Regions from separate parts of the Bacillus sp. A015 genome, predicted to be linked through region 1. Evidence: riboswitches for the same ligand, from Rfam matches in the RefSeq annotation. Region 1 holds a riboswitch; each other region holds the start of a gene.
The links. Region 1 has a riboswitch for S-adenosylmethionine ahead of ACSLGF_RS06145 (5-methyltetrahydropteroyltriglutamate--homocysteine S-methyltransferase). Riboswitches for the same ligand answer to the same signal wherever they lie in the genome.
Positions count from the first base shown of each region.

Region 1 (13,221 bases):
ATGGATGATTTTATATGTCCTCATTATAAATAAAAAGACACCCAAAAAAATCACCCTAAAGAACCATTCAGCACATCGCCTAATAAAAGCAGGCCTTTTTACTCTCTAATTGCCAGAGAAAACCTTTCTTGTTATGAAGCGCATTCAAGACGTGATAAAATGAACATATTCTACAAAAGGAGTGACGTATAGATGAAAGAGGAAATGATCAAGCGTTTCACAAATTATGTGAAAGTAGATACTCAGTCTAATGCAGAAAAAGAAAGCTGCCCATCTACTGCAGGACAGCTGAACCTAGCGAGACAGCTTGTTGAAGAGATGAAATCCATCGGGATTCAAGAAGTAACAATGGATGAAAACGGCTATGTTATGGGAACGATCCCATCTAACACCGACAAAGAAGTGCCAACGATTGGCTTCCTGGCTCATATTGACACAGCTACTGACTTCACCGGCAAGAATGTGAAACCGCAGCTTCATGAGGACTATCAAGGCGGTGACATCACGTTAAATGAAGATTTACATATCGTTTTATCTCCAGCACAGTTTCCAAATTTGCAAAAGTACCAAGGACATACGCTCATCACCACTGATGGCACGACCTTACTTGGTGCAGATAACAAAGCAGGTATCGCAGAAATTATGACTGCCATGCATTACCTCATTCAGCATCCAGAAATCAAGCACGGAAAGATTCGAGTCGCCTTTACTCCAGATGAAGAGATTGGCAGAGGGCCGCACAAGTTTGATGTCGATGCCTTTGGCGCTTCCTATGCTTATACCATTGACGGCGGACCGCTTGGAGAGCTTCAATATGAAAGCTTCAACGCAGCAGGTGCGAAAGTATCAATTAAAGGAAACAACGTCCATCCAGGTACAGCGAAAGACAAAATGGTCAGTGCTGCGAAGATCGGGATGCTCTTTCACAATAAACTCCCTTCAGATGAATCTCCGGAGTATACAGAAGGATATGAAGGCTTTTTCCACCTGACGAAGTTTGTAGGAGAAGTGGAAGAAGCAGAGCTGCAATATATTATCCGTGATTTTGATAAAGAGAAGTTCAACAATCGCAAAGCACTATTTGAAAAGATTGCAAATGACTTAAAAGCGGTCTACGGCGAAAACAGTATCACCCTCAGCATTCAGGATCAATATTATAATATGAGAGAAAAAATTGAGCCGGTTAAACATATTGTGGACATTGCCCATGAAGCAATGGAAAACCGCTCAGTGACACCTGTGATCGAACCTATACGCGGCGGTACAGATGGCTCTCAGCTTTCATATAAAGGTCTCCCAACACCAAACATCTTTACTGGCGGAGAAAACTTCCACGGTAAAGATGAATTTATTTCAGTTGAGAACATGGTGAAAGCAACAGAAGTCATCGTGGAAATCGCACGTTTATTTGAAGAAAAAGCATAGACATGTTTACAACCGTTCCTGTTCGGGAACGGTTTTTTAATAAAAGTTTACAATATTCTGAAACTTTTATGACATTTAATCGTACTAATATAGACAACCCCAGAAAAAATTCTTCTTGACGAGTGAAATAATTGGAAATATAATAGTTAAAAACAACCAGTATTTTAGACCTAAATCAGCGGATCATCTAAACCTTAAGAACTAAACCGATTCTGCTGCTTATTATTTTCAGTTATAAACATCACTCACCCTGTCTACACTGAAAGAATAGGATGAATTGGAGGAATGTCATATGATGATTTTATTGATTATCGCTTCACTTTGCTGCTATTTACTTTTCTCTTTCAAAAAAGATAACCGCACCCAAAAACGAAAAAGCGCAGAGCTTTCGGAGTTTGAAATCTTTCGTATGCGCCGCCACTACAACAGCAAACGCCGCCATCCACTAAACAACGCACCTAAACAAGTATAAATTCAAAGAAAGAGCCTCATCAGGGGTTCTTTTTGTTTGTGTCAGAACATGTTTTAGACACATTAATAAACGACCACATCCAGTGGCCGTTTCTCTTTTTATTTATACACCTTTGCAGGTACTTGAATCATAGGAATTCCTTGATAGTATGGTGCGATTTCATATGGATCAAAGACAACAGCAATCCCCTTTTTCGTGAAGTAATACTGCGTGTTGTAGTTGATTTGAATATCACTTCTCTTCATGTTCGCATAGAATTACTTTTATGCTTCTTTGTATAGTTATAGATATAATCTCTTACTTTTGCTTTCTCCCCTGCTCCTCACCTGGCTGATTGCTGCTGTCCTTCGTGTGTCTTTAGGATCAGCAACTGTCGCAGGTCTCACAGCGGCTGGCATTTCTGCACCACTTATTGGATTAACGGGTGTCAGCCCGGAATTAATGGTGATCGCAACAGGTGCCGGAAGTATTACGTTCTCTCACGTGAATGATGCAGGTTTCTGGATTTATAAAGAATACTTTAACCTGTCAATGGCCCAAACCTTTAAAACATGGACATTGATGGTCACTGTTCTTTCACTTGTCGGACTAGCTGGTGTCCTCGTCGCTGATTTGTTTATGTAGGAAAATAAATTGTAAAAACCATTGACTTTTTCTCGAAAAGATTGAATAATTGTGTTTATTAAGAAAATTGAATCAAAAGGTAACCTTATTAAGAGTGGTGGAGGGACTGGCCCTGTGAAACCCGGCAACCGCTGTTCCTAGGAACAGAATGGTGCTAATTCCTTAAGCAAGCATACGCTTGTTTGAAGATAAGGCAGAGATCTCACAGTATATGATGCTCTTCCTTATCCAAGGAAGAGCTTTTTTATTTGATTTTCAACCTGTAGAAAGAAGGGATTCAGTATGACACAAGTACAAACCATTGGAAAGAGAACAACAAAGCCGCCATTTCGCGCAGATCAAGTAGGAAGTTTACTCCGTTCAGAGCGCATCAAAGAAGCACGCAAGCAAAAAGCAGACGGTACACTGACAGCAGAGCAGCTCCGACAAATTGAAAATGCAGAAATCACACGTATTGTGGAGAAGCAAAAGGAGATTGGATTAGAGGTTGTCACAGATGGAGAGTTCAGACGTGCATGGTGGCATTTTGACTTTCTTGAAGGACTTGATGGGGTCGAAGGATTTGAAGCAGATCAGGGCATTCAATTCCACAACACAACGACAAAAGCTAGAGGTATCAAGGTAACAGACAAGATCGATTTTACAGATCACCCAATGCTAGAGGATTACCGCTTCCTTCACAGCATCGCTGGTGATCATACGGCTAAAATGACGATTCCAAGTCCGAATATGCTCTTTTTCCGTGGAAAGCTTGAAGAAGGGGTGTATGACAGCTTAGAGGAATTCCACCATGATGTGGCACAGGCGTATAAGAAAGCCATCCGTGCTTTTTATGATGCAGGCTGCCGCTACTTGCAGCTAGATGATACGGCATGGGCAGTGTTCTTTTCTGAAAAAGGCCATGAACAAATCAAAGCCTTTGGCCGCGAGGAAGATGAACTTCGTGAGTCGTTTGCAAAAACAATCAATGAAGCCGTTGCCGATCGTCCAAAGGATTTAGTCATCACGATGCACATTTGCCGTGGTAACTTTAAATCAACATGGGCAGCTGAAGGTGGTTACGAAGCAGCCGCAGAAACGATTTTTGCCGGATTAGATCTTGATGGTCTCTTTTTAGAGTTCGACGATGATCGTTCCGGCGGATTTGAACCCCTTCGATATGTGAAGAATTCAAACCTTCAAATCGTACTAGGCCTTGTCACTTCAAAATACGGAGAGCTTGAGCCAGTTGAACAGATTAAAAAACGAATTGAGGAAGCGGCTCAATATGTGGACATTAACCAAATTTGTTTGAGTCCACAATGCGGCTTCGCCTCAACAGAGGAGGGCAACCTGTTAACAGAAGAGCAGCAATGGGAAAAGCTGCGTCATGTGATTGAGATTGCTGATCAAGTGTGGAAATAGGCGGAAACCTACAGAAAAAGCTTACCGTCAAAATAAAGAACCGCTTTTTGGCGGTTCTTTATTTTTTGTCATCTCAATCAACATTATACTAAGTTTAATCGTAATACTTCTATAGTTGAGTTAAGAAGATAATGAACATAAGTTATCTTCTTAAAAACCATCTTTTATACTCATAAGTTGTCTTACAACAAGTTGTGTAGATTGATATACATCTAAGTCATCTTTCTTTCTTGCCAGAATATCCCCTACTGAAATTCCCCTGAAATCGTTTGGCAAATTATTTATCATTGATTTTAATTTTTCTTCTATCTTTTTTCGTTCATTTTCATCCAAAAGATCAATATTCACCAGCTCTCTCCATTCGTCTTTTTGAATCAGTCGATTCCTTAATTCTATTAAAATTAGATCTAGCCAAGCTGGCTGACCGAAGGTAAAGTTTAATGCAATGGTTTCTTCAGAAGAACTAGTTGAATGCCAACAACCTCTTGGAAGAAATAAAAATGAGCCCGTATCTAAAAGCAATTCCCTTCCATTAGATAAATTTTCATCAGGAAATTCACCATTCCAATACGACTTTAATGGATCTGGCAAATGAGGAGCCTCGATTAATTCATAATGTTGAAGTGGATTTATTGTATTAAAATTTTCAGCCAACTTCCATTTCTTTTTCCCTTTAAGTTGAAAAATGAAATTGCAATACGCATCAAAATGTGCTGAAAATCCAGCTGATTCTTTAGCAGCGTACAATACTGCTTTTGCCATTGTTCCCTCAGGCAAACCTAACAGTGACTTTAGTTTGTTAATAGATTCACGAAGCTCTGGTATAAATATATCTGTGAAATCAAATTCTAAGGCAGCTCCTTTTTCATACCAACTCATTGCCTCTTCAGGTGGAACTAAAAACTTGTTAAGGATCCCCCCTGTCTCCTCAATTATTGCATCCCCAACAACCATTACTGGATTTTTATATATCTTTAGAATATTCTCCAAGCTGGATATACTTTCGATTCCAGGAACTGAAAAAAATCGTTCTAAACTTCCTTTGTTATGTAAAAAATAATTTGGCCAATATTCATTTAAAAACTCATCAGAATTCATCTCGTTTAAAACGTCGTCTAATATATTTCCATTTGTTATTTTCATCATTTACCTCCTATGCTTATATTTCCAAATACAATTATACAAAAAGCAAATCCAATTTCAACTAATAATCTTAATATTCAGATAAAAAGAATAGATTATCAAGAGATATCAATAAAAAATAATATGTATACAAGGATCGACAGAATTACTTTTAAAAGACCTATGGACAAATGGAGATTAAAGGTATTATTCGTTAGTACGCATAATCATCACAAACATAAAAGATTATCCTATTCCATTTAGAATACAAATTCAGTGGTTATACAACTCTCTAAAACCATAAACGTCTCTCCAGATTAAAATAACCCATGATTCTAGCCATCTTTTGAATTTTCTCCTATTTCTTTTTCACAAACTCTAATTCTATTTGTAGCAGCGATTTACTCATCACTTTTCACTTTATAGACATAAAAATTTGTCAAAAAAATCATTGTCTAAATATTGAAAAAAATATAAAAAATGTGCTATCATGACTTTCGTTAGGGTATGAAATTGAAATTTAAGACATATATAAGAGGGATATTACATGAAGAAAGTTTATAAAACTCCTCGTCTTGTTGAGATTCGTAATGTAGTTGTTGCTGGTGGACATTAATTTATAAAACCCTTTTAGAAAAGGACAATAAAGGAGGTGAATCACATGAAAAAAGTTTATAAAACTCCTCGTCTTGTTGAGATTCGTAATGTAGTTGTTGCTGGTGGACATTAATCCAATAAAACCCTTTTAGAAAAGGACAATAAAGGAGGTGAATCACATGAAAAAAGTTTATAAAACTCCTCGTCTCGTTGAGATTCGTAATGTAGTTGTTGCTGGTGGACATTAATAACTGTTTTTTCATACCCTAACACTTTATGAAAGGAGTGTACATTCTTTGCTGACTCATGATGAATGTTATTTATATAATGATTTTGTCAAAGAAAATCAACTATACATATACCCGTTGATAGGTAATAAAATTTTAAATCATACCCTTTCAGGTTCTGAAGAGACCATTGTTGATATGGGAACTGGTCCCGGTTATTTAACACATTATTTATGTAACAATTCAAATGCCACTATCTATGCTACTGACATTAATAAAACAATGTTAGAACTAGCCCAAAATCAAATAAATACATGTCTTAATAAAAAAAATGTGATTTTTGAAATACAAGATGTTCATTCATTAACGTATGCAAATGAGTCGATTGATGCACTAGTTTCTTATTCATGTCTACATCATTGGGTAGAGCCAGTAAAGGGATTAAAAGAGTGCTATAGAGTGCTAAAACCGGGAGGTAAAATCATCATTATTGATACTCACCCTATATCTTTACTCTCCTTGAATAGCCTAAAAAAACAAATAGACTCAAAGTATATAAGTATTTTGGAGGAAGCCTTCTTAGAAAGCTATACTGAAAAACATGTAGGTGAAATGCTTACACGGTCAGGTATTTCAAATTATTCATTCCATCCTTTAGAGTTCTCTGTTGAAGAGTTTATGGAAGTTATTGATGAAATTGGAGATATTCCAACAAGTATGGATACAAACGAGCCAAAGCCACAATCTTGGTACCTTGTTATAGAAAAAAAGAATGGAGGGAATTCCAATGGAAAATAATACAATTCTCATAAAGAATCCTGATAATGTTACAAGAAGGTACTTAAAAGGTATCATTATCGAACCAGGCATGTCCCTAAATCAAGTCGCTGCTGATTTTTATGAACGAATTGACGGGCAAAGAGAGTTTATTTCAATAGTAACGGAAATTGCTGAAGAATATGATACAGATGTTCAAACTTGTATCGAAGACCTGCAAGCATTGAGTAAACAATTAATTGAAAAGGAAGTTGTATATGTAAAATGAATAAACTTAATGACGATATTCTAGAAAACATCTATAAAAACATTTCAACTAAGAGAAGCAAAACAATCGTTAATTACATTGCAATGCTAATGGCACTAGCGAGAGATAATGAACTAAACGAGGATGATTTAATTAATTGGATTCACAGTAAATTAAGTGAAATAGGATATTTTCAAGAAAAAAACCGTTTATTTACTCAAAACAAATTAGATGAATTTGTCTTAGAGTTTATTGAAGGAAGAGCACTATTATATGATGATATCAGCATAACTGAAACAAAACAAAACGAATATGTCATCAGTAGCAAACTGTGGTACAAAAAGAATCCACCTGGGAGTTTTTTTTATTTTGGTATTGACCCTGAAGATTTTTCGAACTATGCACAAAAACTTGCTCAAATAAACGCCGAAAAACTAGGCATCTCAATCCATTTTTCTGAGGATCAAGTGAATGACAAAGAAATAGCCCATATCCAGCTGTCAAAAAAATGTTCGCTTTCAAAAGAATTGACAGTAACTCAGCCAAGTTCAAAAGACTTTTCGTGGTTAACATGTTTTTTCAATGAACATTGGGGTGGAACGACTATGGTGTCTAAAGGGACAACTTATAATGTTTTAAATGAAAACATTTTGTTGGCTAAACGTGGAGATTATATAGTAGGAATATTAGTTTACAAAATATTCAAAGAAGAAGCAGAAATCCTGACTTTGGAGGCTCTAGAAAAGTACCATGGTGTTGGAAGTAGATTACTTTTTGAGTTAGAACAAAATCTAAAAACACAAAATATACACTCTATTAATTTAATCACTAGTAATGATAACTTAAATGCAATTAGGTTTTATCAAAGAAAGGGATATTCTTTCAAAAACATCTATATTGGTGCAATTGATAAAGCAAGAATGGTTAAACCTACAATCCCCTCTATAGGAAATTACGGAATACATGTCAAAGATGAATTAGAATTTGAAAAAAGGTTGATACAATGACTATAAAAAGCAGATTGATTGTTATTGCGATTTCACTCGGAGTATTTGCTAGTTCGATGAGTACTACCATGTTATTTATAGCCTATCCTGAGCTAGTTCAATTTTATAATATTGATTATGAAGTCATGCAGTGGAGAAACATCGTTTTTTGGTCTTTCTTCGGGGTTTTCATGCCCTTTTTTGGCATCATGGCTAAAATGACAAATGTTAAAAAAATGTTTTTAATAGGGTTAAGCTTATTCACTATTTCTTGCTTGCTTAGTGCTTTTTCATCTAACTGGGGAATGTTCTTGGTAGGGCAATCTCTTCAAGGGTTAGCTGATGCTATGATTGTTCCAGTGCAAGCTGTGCTTATTAGAAGCATATTTAGTGAAGATAGAATTGGTTGGGCATTTGGATTACAAGGTTCAGTGATGGCCGCATCAGCGCTGTTAGGTCCATCATTAGGCGGTTTGATTATACAGAGTATGAAATGGCAAATGATATTTTTGTTACTAGGGCTAATTGGATTGATAGCACTTGCTCTAGGGTTAATGCTAGTTCCTAATATTGAAAAATCAACTAAATTTATTTTTGGAAATTTACCTATAGTAGGAACTTTAAGCTTACTTATAACCTTTATATCCATTCAAGGAATATTTATTAGTGAAAGTGACGTTTGGATTTTATTTGGTTTTGCAGGTTTTGCTTCATTTTTGTATGTTGAATTTTTCAATAAAGTCCAAACAAAAATCATACCCCAAGATTTATGGAGTAATAGGCCATTTTTGATCAATGCGCTCAGAGGTTTTTTTATTTTTTTATCCATAAATGCTATTGCTACGTTTACCCCGATTTATTTTAGGATGTCTCAAGGGTATGAAGCCAGTATAGTAGGCATGGTATTACTTGCAAGCCCTATCGTGATGATTTCACTAGGTGCATGGGGTGGAAGACGCGTGGATAAGTCATTAAATAAAACGATGATATTTGGTCTAACTTTATTATCAATATATAGTATTGGATGCATTCTCCCCGGTGAAAACTCTTTTCATTATGTATATTTTGTCTTGGTGTTCATTATAGGTGGTATTGGTGCTGTAATGGTTCTGCCGGCTCAAAATAAAGTAGCCTTAACTTCTTCACCAAAAACTGAAACAGGAACCTATATGGGATTATTTCAGATGGTTCAATTTACCACGGCAAGCGTAGCTGGTGTCTTGTTTGCTCCAATCATACAATCAACAACGAATACAGAAATATCAGTATCTGGATATCAGATGATTGGTGTCACATCTACTGTTTTCTTTCTCTGCTCAATGCTTATTGTAATTATAGAAGCGAAAATAAATAGACGAAAAATAGTAGATAATAATGGAGAAATTCAACTTAATAATAAGGAATGATCATTAATGTGCGGAATAGTTGGATTGGTTAAATTTCATTATGATGTTACTTCACATGAAGTTCTTTCTATGAAAAACATGTTGGAAGAAATCAATTACAGAGGCCCAGATGGAGATTTTTATCATATAAACGGAAGAGAAGCATTCGGATTTTGTAGACTTGCCATAAATGATATTACTCATGGTCATCAGCCCTTCGCTAATCATGACGAATCTATTATTGTCATGGTTAATGGTGAGATATACAATCATCATGATCTAAAAAGCAAACTAAAAAGAAAACGAGCTTTCCGTAGCCGGTCAGACTGTGAAATTGCATTATACTTATATGAAGATTATGGAATAAATTTCTTGAATTTTTTAAATGGAATGTTTGCAATCACTATTCTAGATAAAGTTCAACAGAAGCTTTATCTTATAAAAGATAGGTTTGGTATTAAACCTTTGTTCTATAACTTTACGGGAGAACGTATTATCTTTGCATCAGAAATTAAAGCTTTATTGCAATATCCTAATTGTCCACGCACATTTGATTGGATGGAAGCTTTAAGTGATTCTTGGTTAGCTGGGCATGTTTCTAATAACATAACGCCCGTGGGGAGCTTTTTTTCGGGGATTGAAAATATACCAGGTGGACATTACATCGAAGTAAACCTCAGAAATAAAACAGTGAATACAAAAGAATACTGGAACATAACCAAAATTCCTATACATCACCTATCGAAAAATAAAATCATAGAGAAATATATAAATCTTTTAGACTCTTCTTCAACAAAATGTTTAATGAGTGATGTAGATATAGGTTTATTTTTAAGTGGTGGTATTGATTCTGTGTCAATAGGTCATTTTGTAGCAAAACATACAGAGATCAACAGCTTTTCTGTTGTAAGTAGAAGTACCATTGTTAACGGGGATGCAGAGTATGCTTTAAAAGCCGCACAGCATTATCATTTTAATGAACACTTTGCTGATTTTAATGAGTATACTATGGACTATAGTATCGATGATTGGAAATCTCTTTTATGGTTATGTGAGAGTCCTTATTGTAGTGCCGAGCAGCTCTATAAATATCATCTTCATAAATTTGCAAAACACTCCAATCCAAATATAAAAGTTATATTAACTGGTCAAGGTAGTGATGAATTTAATGGTGGATATAGCCAACTTTTTTCTGAAAGAGATCCAGCCTGGGCCACTTTCATGCAATCGTTAAAGATTTTGGATAAAAACAAAGAAATGAATTTACTGAACGACCCGATTAATACATGGGATAATTTATTTCAAGGAAATTTATTAAAAAATAACTTTTTTAAGACCAAAAACAATCCTTACTTAAACTATGTTTATTCCAAATATAGAGATATTCAGATGTATAACTGCTGGATGGAAGACAGAATTGCTGCTGGTAACCATATAGAGAATAGGGTTCCTTTCTTAGACCACAATCTCATTGAACTAACACTTGGTGTTGAAGAAAACAAGTATGCTGATCTTTTTTTTGATAAAAACATACTTAGAGAAGGTCTTCTAAAATATACAGACATTCCCGAAACATTAGTGAAGAGACCTAAAGTTCCATTTTTTTATGGGAAAGGGGTTAAGTCTACTAGACATTTAATTTTGAATATCCTAAAGAAGAATAATTATGAAATAATTGATTATGCTTTTAATAAAAATAGTTTTGTTAATATAGATTCCATCTATCAATTTGCAAAAACCATTGAAAATCATCATGACTTAGAAAACATTGAGTTCTTAACACGGTTAATCAATATGGGAATGTTAGAACAAATGTCGAGTGATTTATCTGTAAAAGTTAAGAGCACAAATAAAATTAGCATTCCACCAAAAAGAAATATACACAAGTTACACTTAAGCCAAGACGATGCTCTAACGATTAATACATTACACGTTCCAATACTAAAAGAAAACATAGATGTTTTAATGCCTCTGCAAGAGGATAACTTATTATATATCACTATTAATAATAACATTGAATACCTTGTTGATTCACGCGATGATTATGAATGGTTTACCTTTTTAAGTCAAATCAATGGTATCAAATCCATAGAGGATATTTTATCTCAAAATAATCTAAAATTTGAAGATATAAAAGAAATACTTGAAGAATCAATATTACTAGGTATTATCGAATTGAAGATCAAAACTCCTCTTCAAAAGCTTAAATAAATATATTCGAAGAGTATATGATTTATTTGAACCACGCAACAATTTAAAGTGTGGTTTATTTTTTATTCAATTTTGTCTTTTTAATAAAAAAAGGCATTATCACCATCATGCCCCTAAAGAAGACCCAAAGAATGATAATGCCTGATTCAAATTGTTTTCGTATTATTTTCACCGTTTCAAGACACCATATGTTCTTAAAGAAACGAAACAATATTTTCTCTGTTTAGTAATCCAAATGCTCACCATTCGTAGCAATCACTTGTTTATACCAATCAAAGCTTTTCTTTTTCTTTCTATCTAATGTACCGTTTCCTTCATTATCACGGTCTACATAAATGAAGCCGTAGCGTTTTTTCATTTCAGCCGTTGATGCGCTGACAAGGTCAATTGGGCCCCAGCTTGTATAACCGATCAGGTCTACTCCGTCTGCGATCGCTTCTCTTGCCTCTAGCAAGTGGCTTCTGAGGTAATCAATTCGGTAATCGTCTTGAATTGATCCATCTTCTTCTACTTGATCAACAGCGCCCAATCCATTTTCTACGATAAACAATGGTTTTTGGTAGCGGTCATACAGCTGATTAAGCGTCGTACGAAGTCCTTTCGGATCAATTTGCCAGCCCCAATCACTTGCTTCCAGGTATGGGTTTTTCACGCCTGCAAATAGATTCCCACCTTCAGCCTGATCAAGGATGGCAGGATCTGTACTTGCTACAAAGCTCATATAGTAACTGAACCCGATATAGTCAACAGTATGGTTTCTTAAAATGTCTTCGTCCCCATCTTGGAACTCAATGTTGATGTCATTTTCAAGGAAGTAACGTTTCATGTAACCTGGGTAATAGCCTCTTGCCTGTACATCTGAGAAGAACAATGTTTTACGGTCTTGATCAATCGCAGCAAACATATCTTCTGGTCTTGAGCTGTACGGATATGTGGTCATAGCTGCAATCATACAGCCAATTTTCGCATCTGGAATGATTTCGTGTCCTGCTTTGACAGCTAAAGCACTTGCAACAAATTGGTGATGCGCTGCTTGATATTGAATGCTTTTCTCGTCTTCTCCCTCTTCAAATACAAGTCCGCCACCAGTGAAAGGCGCATGCAACACGACGTTGATTTCATTAAAGGTCATCCAATATTTCACCTTGTCTTTATAGCGAGTGAACAAAGTTTTAGCGTATGTTTCATAAAGATCGACAAGCTTACGGTTTCTCCATCCGCCGTAATTTTTCACAAGTGCGAGCGGCATTTCATAGTGAGAGATGGTGACAACTGGCTCAATTCCGTGCTTATGCAGTTCATCAAATACTTTTTCATAAAAAGCGAGGCCTGCTTCATTCGGTTCCGCATCGTCGCCATTTGGGAAAATACGCGGCCAAGAAATGGATAGTCTGAAGCACTTGAACCCCATTTCTGCAAAGAGTGCAATATCTTCTTTATAGCGATGGTAGAAGTCGATTGCATCATGATATAAGTTAAGGTCTTTCATTGATTCATCGAATGGGTGCATAATGCCATGTGGTGATACGTCAGCTGTAGATAAGCCTTTTCCACCTTTGTTATACGCACCTTCAATTTGGTTGGCAGCAACAGCGCCGCCCCATAAGAAACCTTTAGGAAATGTTTTTTCTAACTTGTTCATGTTGAATGACCTCCTCATTTTCTTTGACACTGACTGTGAGCAATGTTTCTTTCTCCATAATCGTTCCATCTGTTTTCGCATCAACACGAGCAAAATCGTTTG
Region 1 covers NZ_JBSPZB010000005.1:73,536-86,756, reverse strand. Annotated here, with positions in the region: gene pepT (peptidase T) at 193-1,425, shown strand; gene ACSLGF_RS06160 (hypothetical protein) at 1,718-1,897, shown strand; gene ACSLGF_RS06155 (RsiV family protein) at 1,996-2,142, opposite strand; partial or broken gene ACSLGF_RS06150 (GntT/GntP/DsdX family permease) at 2,204-2,521, shown strand; SAM riboswitch class I at 2,604-2,716, shown strand; gene ACSLGF_RS06145 (5-methyltetrahydropteroyltriglutamate--homocysteine S-methyltransferase) at 2,804-3,925, shown strand; gene ACSLGF_RS06140 (JmjC domain-containing protein) at 4,076-5,068, opposite strand; gene ACSLGF_RS06135 (class I SAM-dependent methyltransferase) at 5,941-6,669, shown strand; gene ACSLGF_RS06130 (PqqD family protein) at 6,659-6,916, shown strand; gene ACSLGF_RS06125 (GNAT family N-acetyltransferase) at 6,913-7,902, shown strand; gene ACSLGF_RS06120 (MFS transporter) at 7,899-9,287, shown strand; gene asnB (asparagine synthase (glutamine-hydrolyzing)) at 9,294-11,477, shown strand; gene ACSLGF_RS06110 (glycoside hydrolase family 1 protein) at 11,701-13,119, opposite strand; gene ACSLGF_RS06105 (beta-glucoside-specific PTS transporter subunit IIABC) at 13,091-13,221, opposite strand, start outside.

Region 2 (11,204 bases), on a different contig from region 1:
TTACAGTGAGTGTATTGTCACGTAACTTGAATAGAAGGTGAAAAAATGGAATTCCAGCAATCAGATGTGTTGAAACATTTACCGAAGCAGTTTTTTGCGTCGCTTGTCCAAAAAGTGCAGAAAAAAGTGCAGGAAGGAGCTGATATCATAAATTTAGGCCAGGGAAATCCTGATCAGCCAACTCCTCCGCATATTGTAAAAGCCATGCAGGAAGCGGTAGCAAAGCCCGAAAATCATCAATACTCCTCTTTTCGCGGAACAGCAAAACTAAAAAAGGCCGCCGCAGCCTTTTATGAAAGAGAATATGGTGTCACGCTTGATCCGAAGACAGAAATCGCCATATTATTTGGGGGGAAAGCGGGACTAGTTGAGCTGCCGCAATGCTTACTGAATCCAGGTGATACGCTGCTTGTCCCAGATCCGGGTTATCCTGATTACTGGTCAGGCGCTGTGCTTGCTGGAGCTCATATGGTCACCATGCCTCTTCTTGAACAAAATGATTTTTTACCTGACTACCATCTATTGCCTGAGGCTGATAAGAAAAAGGCAAAATTGATGTACTTAAATTATCCAAACAATCCGACTGGTGCCACTGCAAGTCGTGCATTTTTTGAAGAAACCGTTACGTTTGCGAAAGATCACAAATTGTGTGTTGTCCATGATTTTGCATATGGCGGCATTGGATTCGATGGAGAAAAGCCGGTCAGCTTCCTGCAAATAGATGGAGCAAAAGAGACGGGTATTGAAATTTACACATTGTCCAAAACATATAATATGGCCGGCTGGAGAGTTGGTTTTGCAGCAGGGAATGCCTCTGTCATTGAAGCCATTGAGCTTTATCAGGATCATCTGTTTGTGTCACTGTTTAAAGCGACTCAAGATGCAGCGGCAGAAGCACTTCTAAGCGATCAAACGTGCGTACAGGTGCAAAATGATCGGTACGAAAAAAGGCGGAACACTTGGATTGCTGCATGCAAAGAGATTGGGTGGGACGTAAGCGCACCAAAGGGATCATTTTTTGCCTGGTTAAAGGTGCCTGAAGGATATACATCTGAAACTTTTTCTGATGTATTATTAGAGAAAGCACATGTTGTCGTTGCACCGGGAAATGGCTTTGGTGCTCACGGTGAAGGCTACGTCCGAGTTGGTCTTTTAACAAGTGAGAAGCGGTTAAAAGAAGCCGCAGAGCGCATCGCTGCCTTGCAGCTATTTGAAAAAAGCCATTGACAACGCAAAAAAATGGTGCGATAATTCAGGCAATATTGAAGAAAATCGAATATTCTTATCAAGAGTAGGCAGAGGGACTAGCCCAATGAAGCCCGGCAACCGACTTCCATGAAGCACGGTGCTAATTCTTGCAGCAGGCGCTGAGAGATAAGATTCGGATGAATGAGACGAAACCTCTTTAAGGCGCTGCCCAAGCACTTAAAGAGGTTTTTTTATTGAACATATAGAGGACGCAATCGAAAGGGGATTCCTAGTGAGTGAATTACTGGCAACATACGTATTAACACATCGAGAGGATGAACAAATTGACCGAAAAGCGGAGCAGATCGCGCTTGGTTTAACAGTTGGATCATGGACGGATTTGCCGCAGCTCAAAAAGGAGCAGCTGAAAAAACATAAAGGCCGAGTAGAGAAAGTGACAGAAAAGGTTGCATCAGCCGAAAATGGCCTGTATCAATCAGAGGTAACAATTGCTTATCCTGAGGCTAACTTTTCAGCTGACTTACCAGCCGTTTTAACGACGATATTTGGAAAGCTTTCACTAGATGGGAAAGTAAAGCTTGTCGATATAGAATTTTCGAAAAGGTTTAAAAGAAAGCTGCCTGGACCGGTATTTGGAATAGAGGGGATACGAAAGAAGTTAAATGTGTTTGATCGGCCGCTTTTGATGAGTATTTTTAAAGGCGTGATCGGCCGTGATATGACGGATTTAAAAGAGCAGCTCCGTTTACAGGCATTAGGCGGTGTTGACTTCATCAAAGATGATGAAATTTTATTTGAAAGTCCATTAGCCCCTTTTGAAGAACGAATCAAAGAAGGAAAAAAGATATTAAAAGAAACATATGAAGAGACAGGGCACCGAACGCTGTATGCCGTCAATTTAACTGGCAGAACCTTTGATCTTAAAGATCGAGCAAGGAAGGCCGCTGAACTCGAGGCAGATGCGCTCCTATTCAACGTCTTTGCCTATGGACTTGATGTCATGCAAAGCTTAGCTGAGGACCCAGACATTCAATTGCCTATTATGGCACATCCAGCAGTGAGCGGCGCGTTTACATCATCTCCTGAATATGGATTCTCACATTCTCTTCTTTTAGGTACATTAAATCGATATGCTGGCGCTGATTTGAGCCTTTTTCCATCTCCTTATGGATCGGTCGCACTTCCGAAAAAAGATGCCCTTGGTATCTATGAAGCTTGCGTGAAAGAGGATACGGTTCAAAAAACGTTCCCTGTCCCATCAGCAGGCATTCACCCTGGTATGGTTCCAGTATTGATCAAAGATTTTGGATTCGATCATGTGATTAACGCAGGTGGAGGAATTCACGGACATCCGCGGGGAGCCATCGGCGGAGGGAAAGCATTTCGATCCATCATTGATGCGGTGATAAATGAAGAGTCCATCCAAGAAAAGGCATCATCTTGCCAAGACTTAAAAGCAGCACTTGATCTTTGGGGAAGGGTAGCAGAATAAATGAAAAAACCAATTGTATGTTGTGATTTTGATGGAACGATTACGAAAAATGATAATATTATTCGCATCATGAAGCAGTTTGCACCAAGTGAATGGACGAAGCTGAAGGATGGTGTCCTGTCAAAAGAGATCACGATTCAAAAAGGCGTCGGACAGATGTTTCAATTACTAACGAGTGATCAGAAGGAAGCCATTCAGTCGTTTATTTTAGAAGATACAGAGATTCGAGATGGATTCGAACAATTTGTTGATGATGTAAAAAAAGCAGACATTCCTTTCTATGTGTTAAGCGGCGGTATGGACTTTTTTGTCTATCCCATACTCGAAGGCATTGTAGATCCAGCCGATATTTATTGCAATCATGCGTCATTTAAAGAAGATCATATTCAGATTGAATGGCCGCATGACTGCGATTCAGAATGTCAAAATGGCTGTGGCTGCTGCAAGCCCTCGATCATTCGAGAGCTGACTCATGAAAATGACTTCATTATCATGATCGGAGATTCAGTGACCGATATTGAGGCAGCAAAACATGCGGATCTCACGTTTGCGCGTGACTATTTGCTGAATGAGTGTAAAGAGCTCGGGCTCGTATATAAGGAGTATGAAACATTTATCGATCTAAAAGCGCAATTTGTTCAAATAAAGGAAGTGAAGGAATGGCTGACGCAAAGAGTAAACGATGGCAGGAGCTAGCAGACGTCAAACGTGAATTGGCACAAAGAGACTGGTTTTACGGAACAAGCGGCAATTTATCTATTAAGGTGTCGGATGATCCAATCACATTTTTGGTGACGGCAAGCGGCAAAGATAAACGAAAAGAAACGGACGAAGATTTTGTTTTAGTGGATGCAGCAGGCCAGCCTGATGATCCAAATCAACCGCTCAGACCATCGGCCGAAACACTGCTTCACACATATGTGTATGAGCGGACGAAAGCAGGCTGCTGTCTCCATGTCCACACAATCGATAATAATGTCATTTCAGAGCTGTATGGGGATAAAGGAGAGGTTCGTTTTAAAGGCAACGAAATCATGAAAGCCCTTGGTTATTGGGAAGAGGATGCAGAAGCCATTCTTCCTATTATTGAAAACCCAGCCCATATTCCGCATCTTGCAGAACAATTTGCAGCGCACCTTGCAGAAGAGACGGAATCAGGTGCTGTGCTCATTCGCAATCATGGCATCACTGTCTGGGGAAAAACAGCATTTGAAGCAAAACGAGTGTTAGAGGCGTATGAATTTTTATTTAGCTATCATTTAAAATTAGCGCTTTATCAAAAGCAGCTTGTTAGATAAAAAGGAGGAAAAACACATGGCGACGATTTTTATTCATAATGAAGAGAACACATTACTTGAAAACGAACAAGAGGTAGCGGCATATTTAGAAAAACAAGGGGTCATTTATGAACATTGGGATATTGAAAAGCTACCAAACCGGTTATCAGAAAAGTATGATTTAACAGATGAGGAAAAAGAAGAAATTTTGACCGTTTTCCAAAAGGAAATACAGAATATATCTGAACGAAGAGGGTACAAAGCGCAGGACGTGATTTCATTATCTGATGCGACACCAAATCTTGATGAGCTGCTCCAAAACTTTAAGCGTGAGCACCATCATACAGATGACGAAGTACGGTTTATTGTGAGTGGGCACGGAATCTTTGCCATTCAAGGCAAGGATGGCGTCTTTTTTGATGTGAGACTGAATCCAGGAGATTTAATTTCTGTGCCTCCGAATATCCGTCACTACTTTACACTGCAAGAGGATCGCCAAGTGGTCGCAGTTCGCATATTTGTCACAACTGAGGGCTGGGTGCCAATTTACGAAGAAGAAACGGTTTAATGAAAGGAGCTGATCCTTCCGCATGAGGCGGAAGATCAGCTTTTTTTTAGGAAAATAGACATAAAATGAGAAAGAAAATGGTTGATTTTGATCTTCTGCATAGGATAAAATTCTGTTTAATCAATGTGTCAGTCCTGTCCAAATTTGAAGTTTACCCCCAGATATGATTGGCTAAGAGGTCTTTAGGCTGTAAAAAATTAAATAAAATAAGCATATTTAATTTAATTTACAAATAAAGTATAATTTTGGTGTCGGATCATTTAGAAAATAGACAGACGAATTCATTGCGGGAGCTGAGATCATGAATATTTATGTAAGGAAAGAACAATTGCTGATGTCCATTGATGAAAAGAGAAAACAAATGGTAGAAGCAGCTCAAGTGGAAGGGTACACAGGTGAGACGACAATTAAATATAGTCAAGAACTGGACAACCTGATGAATGAGTATCAGCATCTTCTTTTTCATGAAAAACAATCTGTTGCATCCCTTCATGATCTTGTGTCCCAAATGAGTCTCCTATCTGTGAACCGGCCCTCTTACTGACATGAAAAAACCGGTCTTGCATAAGCAAAACCGGCTGAACTCTTCAGCTATGCTGAGTGAGCGGAAGGAAGCATGATCATAACGGTTGTTCCTTTATTCACTTCGCTATGAATATCAATTGTCCCGCCATACATCGAAATGATTCGTTTACACACGACAAGCCCAAGACCTGTGCCTTTTTCCTTCGACGTAATAAAGGGGAGGAAAATATGCTTTAGCATCTCTTCTGGTATGCCTTCACCCGTATCCTTCACTTTAATGATGACATGTTCTTTTTCAACCTCAATCACAATCTTCAAATGACCGCCATTTGGCATCGCTTCTAAAGAGTTTTTCGCTACGTTTAATACGACTTGTTTAATGTGATCCTTCGTGCAATACACACCAACATCTTGAATCGTATTGATTTGCAAATCAACCTCGACATTATACAGGTTCGCCTCAGAGAAAACGATCGGCATGATCTCACTCACAATTTCTTTTACAGAATTATTCTGCCATTTTTCTGCAGTTGGTTTTCCTAACACAAGAAACTCACTGACTATTTGGTTAATCCGTTTAATTTCTTCCTCTATGACAGAAAAATAGAGCTGATCTTCTTCTGAATGATACTTCTTTTGCAAAAGCTGTATAAACCCGCTAATCCCTGTTAATGGGTTGCGAATTTCGTGTGCTGTACTTGCCGCGAGTGTTCCAATTAATTCAATCTTTTGCGCCTCATTTTGATGACGCTCCTGCTGGGTTTGACGCCTTAAAATGATATATTGGACAAGTGTGAATAAAATATTTAATAAAATAAAAGCACTGGATAGAGGAACCAGCATAACAGACAGCACTTCACTAGTTGAAGCACGCTGCGGAAAAACCTCTAGCTTCCAGCTGTTTTCATCTAAATATGTAGACACGGCGCTGCCATTATCTGATGCTGGCTGCGGACCACTTGTAAACACAACATGTCCATTTTGATTCAGCATCTTAAAATGAAGATCTGGGTTCAATACATTCATAATATTTCTTAAATAGTCAATTTGAATGGCGGCGACTAAAACATTGGTGACTTCTTCGTTTTCATCCAAAACAGGGACACAAATGGAGAGAATCCGCTGTTTTGTAATTCTACTCACATAGTTATCTGTGATCACGGTCTGCTTGGTCACTTGAATGCGCTTAAAATAATCTCTGAATGAAAGGTTGATTTTTTCCTTTAACGGTGTGGTACTTGCTGTTACATTTCCTTTTTTGTCTAAAAGATACAGGCCTGAAAAACGAGGTTCTTGTTTATAGATTTTCTCTAGGATGTTTTGTACTTTTTTCGCCTCAAGCGGCTGGTCAAATCCCATGGCAAGGGAAGTTAATCTCGCTTCTGTTTCACTAATTAAATAATTCATTTGGTTTTTGTGAATATTTAACATAAGTGTAGCAGTTTGTTTGTTTTTTAAATCGATTTTTTCAGTTTCTTTTTCGTAGATAAAATAACTAATGATTAGGGTTGGAATCATCACCAAAATAAGGTACAGCCTGATCTTCTTCCAAAACCCTTTCAGTATACTCATCATTCATCGCTCCAACGTATTACCTGATAAACTTATTATAGCATTGAACCTATCTTTATTACGATGACTTGTATGATTTTTAAAAAATTAGGTGATTCGTTCTGGTCTCATTTTCATGCTAAAGATGGGTCAACATGTTGACATTTTACTTATTGTTTATTAATGTCACATTAGTGGGTTGCATTTCATAAAGGATGATAAAAAATGGAAAATCATAATGTTGAGAAATCTTTGAAATTATTTATTGTATTATCACGTGCTTATCGCTCAATCAATCATCACATGAACAAACATATTGTCAAGCACGGTCTGAATCCGACTGAATTTGCTGTACTAGAATTGCTGTATCATAAAGGTGATCAGCCGCTTCAGCAAATCGGTGATAAGATTTTACTCGCAAGCGGAAGCATCACGTATGTGGTCGATAAATTGGAGAAAAAAGAACTCCTCAGTCGTAAGGCTTGTGCAGAAGACCGCAGGGTGACATTTGCGCATATTACGGAGCAAGGACGAGCTTTGCTTGATGACATCTTCCCAGATCATGCGAAAGAAATTCATGAGATGATCAGTGTGCTGAGTGAAGAAGAGAAGGATGCCTGCATTGATATGCTCAAACATGTGGGGCTGCGTGCAAAGCATTTATATGATCATAAAGAATAAATAAAAAAGGAAGCCGCGGGCTTCCTTTTCAGCGTGTAGACAAACCCTCGCATTCGGTGTCAGTCCTGCGTGCCGGTGCTCACGAATGTCAAATTCGCTCCGCTCCAGTACTCGTCCTTTCTAGACTGCAAAGGTTTTCTATCACGCTGAAAAGAAGACAAAGGGCTAAAATAAAGTTCATTTTAGCCCTTTGTCAACAATCTGTAAAGGAAGCCGTGGGCTTCCTTTTTTATTTCGCTTTTTTCTCAATCGGTAAAATGAGTACTTCTACACGTCGGTTTTTACTTCTGCCTTCTGCTGTATCATTTGAGGCTATCGGTTTAAATTCACCGTATCCTTTTGTACTAAAGTTTTCTTGGTCTAGATTGCTGTTCTCAAGCAGAATATTTAAAAAGTTAACAGCACGAATGGCGCTTAAATACCAGTTGGATTCAAATTCTGAATTTCTGATCGGTACATTATCTGTATGTCCGCTTATGACAATGTCACGAGCAGGGTTAATAACGAGCAGTTTTGAAATTTCTCTTGCTAACGGGACATCCTGAGGGCGAATAACTGCCCGGCCAGAATCAAAGAAGATACTGTCTTCAATCGTGATGAGCAAACCTTCGTCTGTAAGCTTTGTTTCAAGCTTGGAACCGAGTTTCTTATTGGTAATGAATGAATCCACTTGCTTTTTGACCTTTGTGAGAACTGCTTGGTCTCGGGCCTTTGCTTTGGCTTCTTCATCTTCTTCGGCTGATTTCTTGATTTGGTTGCTGTTTTCAGTTTCTTCCGTGCTTTGCATGCTAGTTTGATCCATGACACCAGTACCGCCAGTAAAGACGACATTAAAAGACTTGGCCATCTGTTCATACTTTGCCGCATCAATCGAACTAGATGCAAAAAGCACAATGAAGAGGGCGAGCAGAAGCGTCAGAAGATCGGCATAAGGGATAAGCCAAGATTCATCTACATGGTCTTCATGATCATGTTTTTTACGTTTCCTAGCCATTTTGTTTTTCTCCTTCTTCAATGACAAGATTTGCACGTTCTTTTGCTGGTAAGTACATGAGAAGTTTTTGTTCAATGACTTTTGGAGATTGACCTTCAAGAACAGAAAGAATACCTTCGATCATAATCAGACGAAGCTTTACTTCTTCCTTTGATTTACGCTTCAGCTTGTTGGCAAATGGATGCCATAACACATAACCGGTAAAAATCCCGAGCAGTGTGGCAACGAAGGCAGCACTGATCGCATGTCCAAGCTTTTCAATATCTCCCATGTTTGCAAGTGCGGCAATGAGTCCGACAACGGCGCCAAGTACACCTAACGTCGGAGCGTATGTACCAGCTTGTGTAAAGATTAATGCGCCTGACTGATGTCTTTCAGACATGGCGTCGACTTCTTCTGTTAAGACATCTCGAATAAATTCAGCACTTTGGCCGTCAACCGCCATGCTTAATCCGTTTTTTAGAAAATCATCATCGACTTCCTCAAGACTTGCTTCTAATGCCAAAAGACCTTCACGACGAGCAATTTGTGCCCAGTTTGAAAATAGAGGGATCATTTCTTGAATCGTTGGAAGCTTGCTGTCTTTGAAAATTTTGCCGAACAATTTTGGTGTTTTCTTAATTTCACTAGATGGGAATGCGATGACAACAGCTGCAATCGTCCCAACAATGATGATCAATATAGCCGCCGGGTTGATAAGAGCGGTTAGACTCACACCTTTCAAAACCATACCGACACTCAGTGCAATAAATGCTAAAATAATACCAATTAACGATGTTTTGTCCATTATCTCACCAAATCCTTTAACTATCTTTTTCTATAGTTAATATCGGTGTGTTCTAGAAGGGTTTTAGTCAGAATATAAAATTAAGACAGTTTCTGTGAAGAAATTTTGACGAAAGCGCTTTCTATTTGCCGTAAAAAAGAAACTCCCTTATAGATGTAGGGAGTTTCTTTTTTCATTTTGTGCTGTTTCATGTATAAGCAGCTCTTTTAATTTTTCTTCATATATGATTTTGATCAGATCGTAGTTCCAATTTATCATGTGATCCATGTGCTCCACCTCTTTTTCTTTTATCATAAAGGAAAAGAGGCGGGGGAGCGTCAGCGTTCAGTTGGAACTTAGCCACCAGCACATGATGGAGCTGCTCCTCCTTCTTAGGATGTACTTATCCTTTTTTCACAACGATTTCGTCATGTTCAACATCGACTGTAAATCCAGAAAGGTGTTCTTCTTCAAGCAAAATCTCCGTCATTTGATCCTCGACGTGCTCTTGAATGGTTCTTCGTAATGGACGCGCACCAAATGCAGGATGATATCCAAGCTCCGCGATTTTTTCTTTCGCTTCGTTTGTGACGTGGACCGTTAAATTTTGCTCTTTTAACTGCTCTGACAGTTCATTGAGCAGAAGATCAACAATTTTCACTAGATCGTCTTTGTCTAATGAGTCAAATTGAATGATGCTGTCAAAACGGTTCAAGAATTCTGGTTTGAAATAGGCGCTGAGTGAATCAATCAGTGATTGTTCCTCAATTGCTTCTTCCTGATCAGGCTGAAAGCCGACTTTGACCGTTTTATCTGTGCTGCCTGCGTTACTTGTCATAATGATGACCGTGTCTTTAAAGCTGACGGTTCTGCCTTGGCTGTCTGTTAACCGGCCATCTTCCATGATTTGAAGGAACATGTGCTGGACATCAGGATGTGCTTTTTCGATTTCATCCAGCAAAATGATGCTATATGGTTTTCTGCGAACCTTTTCAGTAAGCTGACCAGCTTCATCATGTCCAACGTAACCAGGAGGAGAACCGATGATTTTGGACACGGAGTGTTTCTCCATATACTCACTCATATCTAAACGAATGATCGCATCTTTTGAGCCAAATAATTCTTCGGCTAACGTTTTAGACAATTCGGTTTTCCCCACACCTGTTGGCCCAACAAAAAGGAAGGAGCCAGTCGGTCTATGTTTCGATTTTAAGCCAGCTCTGCTTCTTTTGACGGCTTTCGCTACTTTTTCCACGGCATGTTCTTGACCAATCACTCGTGCTTTTAAGCGAACGTCAATTTCTTTCATTTTTGTTTGTTCGTCTGCTTGCAGTTTGCCAACAGGGATGCCTGTTTTTTGTTCCACAATGCCCTGAATATCCTCTGCTGTGACGACATGTTCTTTGTGATCTGTTTTGTTTTGGAGTCTTGCTTCAATCGCTTCTTCTTCATCTCGAAGCTTCGCTGCTTTTTCATATTGTTCTTCTTTTAAAGCAGCTTGTTTTTCAGCGGCGATTTGCGCAAGACGGTTTGTCAGTTCATCTTCACTTGCTACATCAAGAGAGAGGTTCGCTTTTGAACCAGCTTCGTCCATTAAATCAATGGCTTTATCCGGCAATTGACGGTCTTGAATATACCGTGAAGATAATTGAACGCACGCTTTAATGGCTTCATCAGAATAGGTGACACCATGATAGGCTTCATACTTATCTTGAATGCCTTTTAAGATGTCGATCGCTTCATCCTGTGTTGGCTCATCCACGATGACGGGCTGGAAGCGACGTTCAAGTGCGGCGTCTTTTTCAATTTGGCGATACTCTTTTAATGTGGTCGCACCTACTAGCTGCAGCTCGCCTCGTGCAAGGGCTGGTTTTAAGATGTTCCCAGCATCCATTGATCCTTCGGCAGACCCTGCGCCTACAAGAAGATGGATTTCATCTACAAATAAGATGATATTTTTACGACTTTGCAATTCTTTGATTAACTGCTTCATTCGTTCCTCAAATTGACCACGTACCCCTGTGTTCGCCACAAGTGAGGAGACATCTAATAAATAGATTTGTTTGTTCTTTAATTTATTTGGTACATCGCCACTCGCAATTTTTAGTGCAAGTCCTTCGGCGATCGCTGTTTTACCAACG
Region 2 covers NZ_JBSPZB010000007.1:89,556-100,759, forward strand. Annotated here, with positions in the region: gene ACSLGF_RS08465 (aminotransferase class I/II-fold pyridoxal phosphate-dependent enzyme) at 46-1,227, shown strand; SAM riboswitch class I at 1,280-1,381, shown strand; gene mtnW (2,3-diketo-5-methylthiopentyl-1-phosphate enolase) at 1,481-2,701, shown strand; gene ACSLGF_RS08475 (2-hydroxy-3-keto-5-methylthiopentenyl-1-phosphate phosphatase) at 2,702-3,397, shown strand; gene ACSLGF_RS08480 (methylthioribulose 1-phosphate dehydratase) at 3,361-3,999, shown strand; gene ACSLGF_RS08485 (1,2-dihydroxy-3-keto-5-methylthiopentene dioxygenase) at 4,016-4,546, shown strand; gene ACSLGF_RS08490 (aspartyl-phosphate phosphatase Spo0E family protein) at 4,848-5,090, shown strand; gene ACSLGF_RS08495 (ATP-binding protein) at 5,138-6,643, opposite strand; gene ACSLGF_RS08500 (MarR family winged helix-turn-helix transcriptional regulator) at 6,848-7,303, shown strand; gene motB (flagellar motor protein MotB) at 7,533-8,297, opposite strand; gene motA (flagellar motor stator protein MotA) at 8,290-9,084, opposite strand; gene ACSLGF_RS08515 (AAA family ATPase) at 9,467-11,204, opposite strand, start outside.
Region 2: it holds a riboswitch for S-adenosylmethionine, as region 1 does, so the genes downstream of both, mtnW (2,3-diketo-5-methylthiopentyl-1-phosphate enolase) here and ACSLGF_RS06145 (5-methyltetrahydropteroyltriglutamate--homocysteine S-methyltransferase) in region 1, are expected to answer to the same signal.

Region 3 (7,859 bases), on a different contig from region 1:
TCTCTAGTTCAAATGAGAGAACGGCTCCTGCTCCGCTTGCCTGCTTTCGCTGAATCTCTGCACCTGGATGGTCATCTAAGCCTGGGTAGTATACTTTTTTCACCGCAGGATGTTCTTTTAGAAATGAAGCCAGTTCTATTGCCGTTTGGCTTGCTTTTTCTAATCTGACCTGAAGTGTTTTTAACCCTCTTAGCACGAGCCAGCAATCCTGAACGCCAAGGACCGCACCAAAAGAGTTTTGCAGCGAATATAGTTCCTCTCCCAGCTTTTCGTCTTTGACCACCGCTAAACCAGACAGCACATCACTGTGACCGCTTAAAAATTTCGTTGCACTGTGCAGCACAACATCAACGCCAAGGTCTAGCGGCCTCTGGAGAGCAGGCGTTAAAAACGTATTATCTAAGAAGGTCAGACAGTCATGCTCTTTTGCAAGCTGGACGACGCCTTCAATATCCGTAATCCCCAGTGTAGGATTTGACGGTGTTTCCATATAAATGACCTTCGTATTCGATTGAATGCCTTGTTTGACTTCATTCAAATCCGTCATGTCCACGAAGGTATGCTCAATGCCAAATCTCGAAAGGACTTGCGTGATCATACGGAATGTTCCGCCGTACACATCTCTTGTGACAAGGACGTGATCTCCCTTTGATAAAAGAAGAAAAGCGGTTGAAATGGCTGCCATGCCTGACGCAAAGGCAAGCCCTCTTGTTCCTCCTTCTAACGCTGCAATGGTATCCTCTAATGCTTGACGTGTAGGGGTTCCTGATCTGGAGTAATCATATTGGCCAAATTCATCAAAGCTGCTTTGATGAAACGTGGACGCATGCTGAATCGGCACACTGACTGCACCTGTTGAACGGTCTGTTTTAAACGCATTATGAACAAGTTTTGTTTCGAGTGTCCAATCGTGTGTGGTCATTTGGCATGTACCTCCTCTTTCACTTTTGATAGTGCCTGTTTCAGATCAGCTTTCAGGTCATCCACATGCTCAATCCCAACAGAGAAACGGAGCAGTTTGTTACACACGCCGTTTGCTATGCGAATCTCTTCTGGAATGTCCATGTGCGTTTGCGTGGCAGGATACGTAATGAAGCTTTCGATTCCGCCAAGACTTTCAGCAAAACAAATCGTTTTCAGCTGCTTTAAAAATGGATTGACCCAGTCCTCTTTGGCTACACGAAATGACAGCATTCCTCCCTTGCCTGGGTAAAGAACATCTTGAATTTCAGGCTGCTCCTCTAAAAAATCCGCTAACTCCTTCGCATTTTCCTCATGCTGACGCATTCTAAGGGCCAATGTTTTCATTCCTCTCATTAAAAGCCATGAGTCAAATGGAGATAGGACCGCTCCGATAGCGTTTTGATGCTGGAACATGTCTTCAGATAGCTGCTCTCCTTTTGTGACCACAAGCCCGGCAAGGACGTCGTTGTGTCCGCCTAGATATTTGGTTGCGCTATGAATGACAATGTCCGCTCCTAGCGTAATCGGCTTTTGCAAGACTGGGGTGTAAAAGGTGTTGTCGACAATGACCAAAGCGTCATGCTCTTTTGCAATCTTCGCTATTTTTTGAATATCCGCTTCCTGCATGAGTGGATTTGTCGGCGTTTCAATAAAGACGGCTTTTGTGTTTGGCGTGATTTTAGAGCGTAAACAGTCTTCATCTGAAAAATCATCATAAAGAAAACGCAAGCCGTATTTTTTCCATTCGTTTTCAAACAAACGGTATGTTCCGCCATATAAGTCTGATGAGACAATGAGTTCATCTCCGCTCTCAAATAGAGCCATGATCGTTTGGATCGCTGCCATTCCCGAACTGAAGGCAAAACCGGCCGTCCCTTCTTCGAGTGAAGCAATCGCATCCTCTACAAGCTGTCTTGTTGGGTTTTTCGTTCGAATGTAATCAAACCCTGTTGATTCACCTATGCCTCTATGTCTGTATGCTGTTGAAAGATAAACGGGAGGACTGACTGTGCCAGTCGCCTCTTCGCTACGGTTTCCAATTTGCGCTAATTTCGTTTCCACATGTTCTGTCATTTGACACCATCCTAAGTAAAATCTGATTTCAAAACAGAAAAACCCCTTCTTCATAAGAAGAAGGGGTTTAATCGCTTCCTCTTATCTTCCAAGCAAAAAAGCTGCTTGCTGGATTTAGCACCTTGGTACATCACGTGACGTGATGCATACCGGTTGCTGAGGTTTCAAAGGGCCAGTCCCTCCACCTCTCACGATAAGAATGTGTTGTCTGTCTGTTCTAATTCTTAATACTGTAACGTATTAAAACTCATTTTTCAAGGGGAATTGTAATGATTAATTAAAATTTTCTGTATTTTATAACAGAATGGATGTCAGCCGATTTGATTGCATGTTCGCATATAGGAACAACGCTGTCTTTCATGTTACAATGAATGGAAACGTTTCACTTGTGATGAATTTGGTTAGCTGGAGGAATGGATTATGGTGAAGAAAACAGGAATCATTCAAGAAGAAACCTTACAGTCAAAAGAACTTGGGACGGACATGACCGTTTTAATCTATTTGCCAGTCAATTACTCCCCCCTTTATACATATCATGTCATCATTGCACAAGATGGTCATGATTATTTCCGCTTAGGTAAAATAGGCAGACAGGCGGAAGAATTGATGCAAAATAAAGAAATGGAACGCTCGATTATCATTGGTGTTCCTTACGAAAATGTCACTGAAAGACGAGAAACGTATCATCCAGAAGGCACAAAGTTTGAGGCGTATAAACGTTTTTTGGCAAATGAACTTGTCCCTTATATTGATGAACACTATCCAACGTATCAAATTGGGTCAGGACGTACGTTCATTGGTGATTCACTAGGCGCTACGATTTCACTCATGACAGCCATTGATTATCCTTCTTTATTTGGCGGGCTGATTTTGCAGTCTCCATACGTTGATGAGTCGGTCTTAGAAGCCGTCAAACAGTCAACAGCACTTTCTCATTATGCCATTATCCATCAAATTGGATCGGAAGAAACGGCTGTGAAAACAACAGATGGCCAAGTGCTTGATTTTATCAAACCGAACGCAGACTTAAAGGCCCTTCTTGAACAGTCTGGTGCGGATTATTTATTTGAAACATTCGAAGGGGATCATAAATGGACGTTTTGGCAGCCGCTCATTGCCCCTTCGTTAAAAAGAATGCTCCCATATTCGTTAATCAACTGAATTTTGTTATAATAAACAATAATAAATACTTTCTTAATCAGGAGGGAACATGATGAAATACGGAGTTGTTATATTTCCATCAAAAAAACTGCAAGATATTGCGAACTCTTATCGGAAACGTTATGATCCGAACTATGCACTCATACCGCCTCATTTAACATTAAGAACACCTTTTGAATTAACGGATCTAGAAGCAGCTGAGATCGTTTCAACCTTGCGAGAGTATGCAAAAAATGCTTCTCCCATTACCTTACGCATTAAAAAATTCAGTTCATTCGCTCCTGTAAACAACGTCATTTATATGAAAGTAGAACCGAACGAGGAATTAATGGGTCTAAATGAAAAATTGTACACTGACCCACTTGCTGGCACACCGGAATATGCATTTGTTCCGCATGTAACAGTGGCTCAAAAATTATCAGATGATGAGCATTCAGACGTACTTGGCACATTAAAGCTGAGAAAGATTGATCATGAAGAAACGGTTGACCGCTTCCATCTTTTATATCAATTAGAGAATGGATCTTGGACCGTTTATGAAACATTTATTTTAGGAGAGGGATAAAGACATTTGAAAACAGTCATCGCAAAAGCACAAACACAACGAGAAGATGCATATTACGTTCGAAAAGAAGTGTTCGTAAAAGAACAAGAAGTCCCTTTAGAGATCGAAATTGATGAACTAGAAGACGAAGCCACCCATTTTGTCATTTATAACGATGACAATAAGCCGCAGGCAGCCGCTAGACTGCGTATGATTGAAGGTCCCAAGGCAAAGCTTGAACGGATTTGTGTGTTAAAAGAGGCGCGCTCTTTTGGCCTTGGTCACAAACTGCTAGAGGCGCTAGAAACAGAGGCCACTTCCAAGGGAGCAAAGGAAGCTGTTATGCATGCACAAGTCCAAGCTCTTCCTTTCTACGAAAAGAAAGGCTACAAAGCCGTTTCTGAACCATTTGAAGAAGCGGGTATCACACATGTCAAAATGACAAAAACACTATCTGTTTGATCAAAGAGAAAAGCCAGGACATCATGGATGCGCTGGCTTTTCATTATTTATTATCGTTCGTCAAGGTAAGAAAGCGCAATCATTTATATATAAGCATTGATATGAATGCCCTTGCCTTCCTCCATAAACATATCTCGTACAAAGCGTTCCCGCTTTTTTTGCTGTACTTTCGTTTCTGCTTCTGTCACTAAGTCCTCTTTTTTCTCCAGCTCTCTGTATACCTTGTCATGAAAGGTGCGAGTGACCTCTGTCACTCTCGCATAGTCTTCTTTATCCTGAGGAGCAGGACGATTGATATATTGAAAATACAGATCCGGCTGAATCGGGGCTATATATCCCATCAAGAACGCCTCCTTTGCTTCTCTTCTATTCTACTATTCCCTAATTATGACTGTTTGAAACACGCTTCATTTGATATGATTAGATTTGTTTCTTTTTAAGATTGATTGACTATTGGAGGACTAGCTTTGAAATGCGCACGACGACATGATCGAACGATCTCATTACATACGTATTCGAGAGAACATTATCAATTCCTCCATGATGAGGGAAAAAAAGGGCACTTATCCTGCCCATATTGCGGACAACCCGTCTTTTTCAGATTAAATATACATGAAGAGCCTGCCTTTATTCATAAGCAAACGTCTCAGCAAGAGATGTGCGAAAAAGCAGAAGAACAAGAAGACATGAAAAAAAAGAAAGAACCAGAGGAAAATTATTCCTACAAAGAACTTGGCGGCTTCCGTTTTCCAGCTGGCAAACAGGTCATCTCGCAAACAAAGGAATCGTATGATTGGCAAGAACCAAGGTCGATTCAATTTAGCGAAGCCTTACATTTAGAAGAGAATGAACAAGTACATACCATCGACCTTTTTCCTCAAATCACCTTTAGCGCGCCGCAGCTTCAAGCTGTCACACATAAAGATGGTCCAATGCTTGTTCTGGCTGGTGCCGGAAGCGGGAAAACAAGGGTGCTGACGGCTAGAGCGGCTTATCTGATCTCACACCATCAAATTCCTGCTCACCATATATTACTCGTCACTTTCACTACAAAAGCCAGCAGTGAAATGAAAGAAAGACTGCGCAAGCAATACCAGCTTCATCCATCACAAGCGAACCAAGTCGTGACGGGCACCTTCCACAGTCTTTTTTATAAAATGCTGCTTCACGATGATCCGAACAGATGGAACGGCCAGCACCTGATCAAGTTCGACTGGCAAAAGGAACAGTACCTTCGGAAAGCAATGATGAATGAAGGACTTGATGAGAAAGACTATCCTACCGATCAAGTGTTACAATCGATCGGCTATTGGAAAAATGCCTTTTTACCAGGCGAACTTCCTGAGCTGAAAGATGAAAAGGACAAACAAATCTGGACGATCTATCAATCGTATGAACAGCAGAAACGGGACCATCAGCAATTTGACTTTGATGACATGGCCATTGCCTGCTTACACATGCTGACGGAACAGCCTGAACTGCTCAAACGATATCAAGAACGATTTAAATATATTTTAGTTGATGAATTTCAGGATATTAATCCGGTTCAATATCAGTTGATTCAGCTTTTAGCCGGGGAATCAGAGCAGCTATTTTGTGTAGGTGATGATGATCAAGCCATTTATGCCTTTAGGGGCAGCAACCCTGCTTTCATTCTTGAATTCAAACGGGACTATCCTTCAGCTCAGATCGTCCATTTACATGCGAATTATCGTTCTCACCATACAATTGTCGCAAGTGCAGATGCCATTATTAAAAAGAACCAGCATCGTTACGCGAAGACGTTAAAAGCGGTTCGTGCGGAGAAAATCCCTCCCACTCTCTTTTATCCATATGACGAGGAAGAGGAAGCGACCATGATTGTGGCAGATATTCAGGAAAAAATTAAAAACGGAGCAAAGCCGAATGATTTCTGCGTGCTGTTTAGAACCAATACGGGAGGACGCGCCATTTATGAGCGGCTGCATCAATCGGCGATTCCGTATGAGACAGAAGCTGGCGTGAAAGCCTTTTACAGCAGACGAATGGTTCGAGTGCTGCTCGCCTTTCTTTTTTTAAGTCAGGATGCAGATGATGTTGCTGCAATGAAACAGCTACTGCCGGTCTTCTTTTTAAAGCAGCAGACACTGAACACCCTGAAGGCGCTGACCATCACGGAGGATTGTTCAATGGTAGACGCCCTTGGAAAACTAACAGACATTCAGCCGTTTCAGCGTAAAAAGCTGCAATCGATCGTTCCCCTGTTCCGAACCTTACGAACGTTAAAGCCGTCTGACGCTGTGGCGTTTATTGAACAAAAGATGGGACTTGGTGATTACTTGAAAAAACGTGTGACCGATACGAATGTGCTTGAAAAAGGGGCAGATGATGTACGTGATGTGAAAACAGCTGCAAAACGCTTTGAAACAATTGAAGCCTTTCTCGCACATGCCGAACACATGAAGTCTGCTGAAAAGGAAAAACCAGATGAACCAGGTGTTCAGCTCATGACGATTCACCGCGCAAAAGGACTTGAATACCAAACGGTGTACATCACTTGTGTGGTCGACGGGGCACTGCCTCATGATTTCTCACTTGATGAACTGAGAAACAGTGATGAGGAAGCTATTGAAGAAGAGCGGCGCTTATTATATGTTGCTATGACAAGAGCAAAACAATCTCTCTATCTATCTGTTCCATCATTTAGAAGAGGGAAAACCGCTCATCGTTCTCGCTTTTTGTACCCTCTTCTAAAGAAAAATCGTGAATGATTCACACAAAAACAACAGGCCCCCCTTTCAGTGGAGAGCCTGTTGTTTATTTTTTGTTGTTCATCATTTTAGCGATTGTATTGAAATCAAGCTTTTCTTTCCCACTTGTAATCGATTGAACGATTTTGTCTTCCATCTCTTTAGGTACACGTTTGTTTGCAAGCTGCGCTACTTTTTTAATGACGCCTCGAACAGTCGCCTCATCTTTAAAATTGGCATTTTGCAATGAACCTGCAAGCTTAAAGACATCATTCATATTCACACCTGTTTTATTTTCGACACTTTTAAAGAATTTATTATCCATTCATTTGCCTCCTCTTTGTGGAGTAATCACCTTACTATATGAAAATAGCCGAGATATGTGCCTATCCTAAGGCCTTGTTTGACCAAAGAGAAAGGAAAGCAAAAGGCTCCCCCATTGCTTCCCTCACCTTCTTACTGTTTAGTTAAAGAAAGAAGCACCAACGATGATTAGAAGAATGAACAACACGACGACAAGAACGAATGTTGAACCATAGCCGCCGCCATAGCCGCCGCCGTATCCGCCGCCATAACCGCCACCGTAACCGTAACAACTCATATTTAAGCACCTCCTCTACTCCATTACAAAATATGAAAAAAACAAGAAATGGTTTGGACGATCACATAAAAAAGTGCGGAAATTTTATTTTTGCTGTTTAAATACGTAAGCCGTGTCTCCATGACGCATCATGAATGCCTCTGTTTCCTTTGCAAAAGCATCCATCTTGTCGCCAAATACCTTTAAGTGCTGCTCAAGATCATTCGCTTTATCAGCTAGATCCATTTCAACCTTTTCGTGCGCTTGTTCTTTCCCATCATGCGGTTTAGTGAACAAAGAGCCGATTAATTGTTCGAATGCGTCCATTCTGGTCACCCCTTCTCTC
Region 3 covers NZ_JBSPZB010000040.1:1,010-8,868, forward strand. Annotated here, with positions in the region: gene metC (cystathionine beta-lyase) at 1-922, opposite strand, end outside; gene ACSLGF_RS18535 (methionine biosynthesis PLP-dependent protein) at 919-2,037, opposite strand; SAM riboswitch class I at 2,116-2,237, opposite strand; gene ACSLGF_RS18540 (esterase family protein) at 2,458-3,198, shown strand; gene ACSLGF_RS18545 (YjcG family protein) at 3,251-3,763, shown strand; gene ACSLGF_RS18550 (GNAT family N-acetyltransferase) at 3,770-4,204, shown strand; gene ACSLGF_RS18555 (hypothetical protein) at 4,288-4,545, opposite strand; gene ACSLGF_RS18560 (UvrD-helicase domain-containing protein) at 4,672-6,954, shown strand; gene ACSLGF_RS18565 (stage VI sporulation protein F) at 7,001-7,258, opposite strand; gene ACSLGF_RS18570 (YjcZ family sporulation protein) at 7,397-7,534, opposite strand; gene ACSLGF_RS18575 (hypothetical protein) at 7,619-7,840, opposite strand.
Region 3: it holds a riboswitch for S-adenosylmethionine, as region 1 does, so the genes downstream of both, ACSLGF_RS18535 (methionine biosynthesis PLP-dependent protein) here and ACSLGF_RS06145 (5-methyltetrahydropteroyltriglutamate--homocysteine S-methyltransferase) in region 1, are expected to answer to the same signal.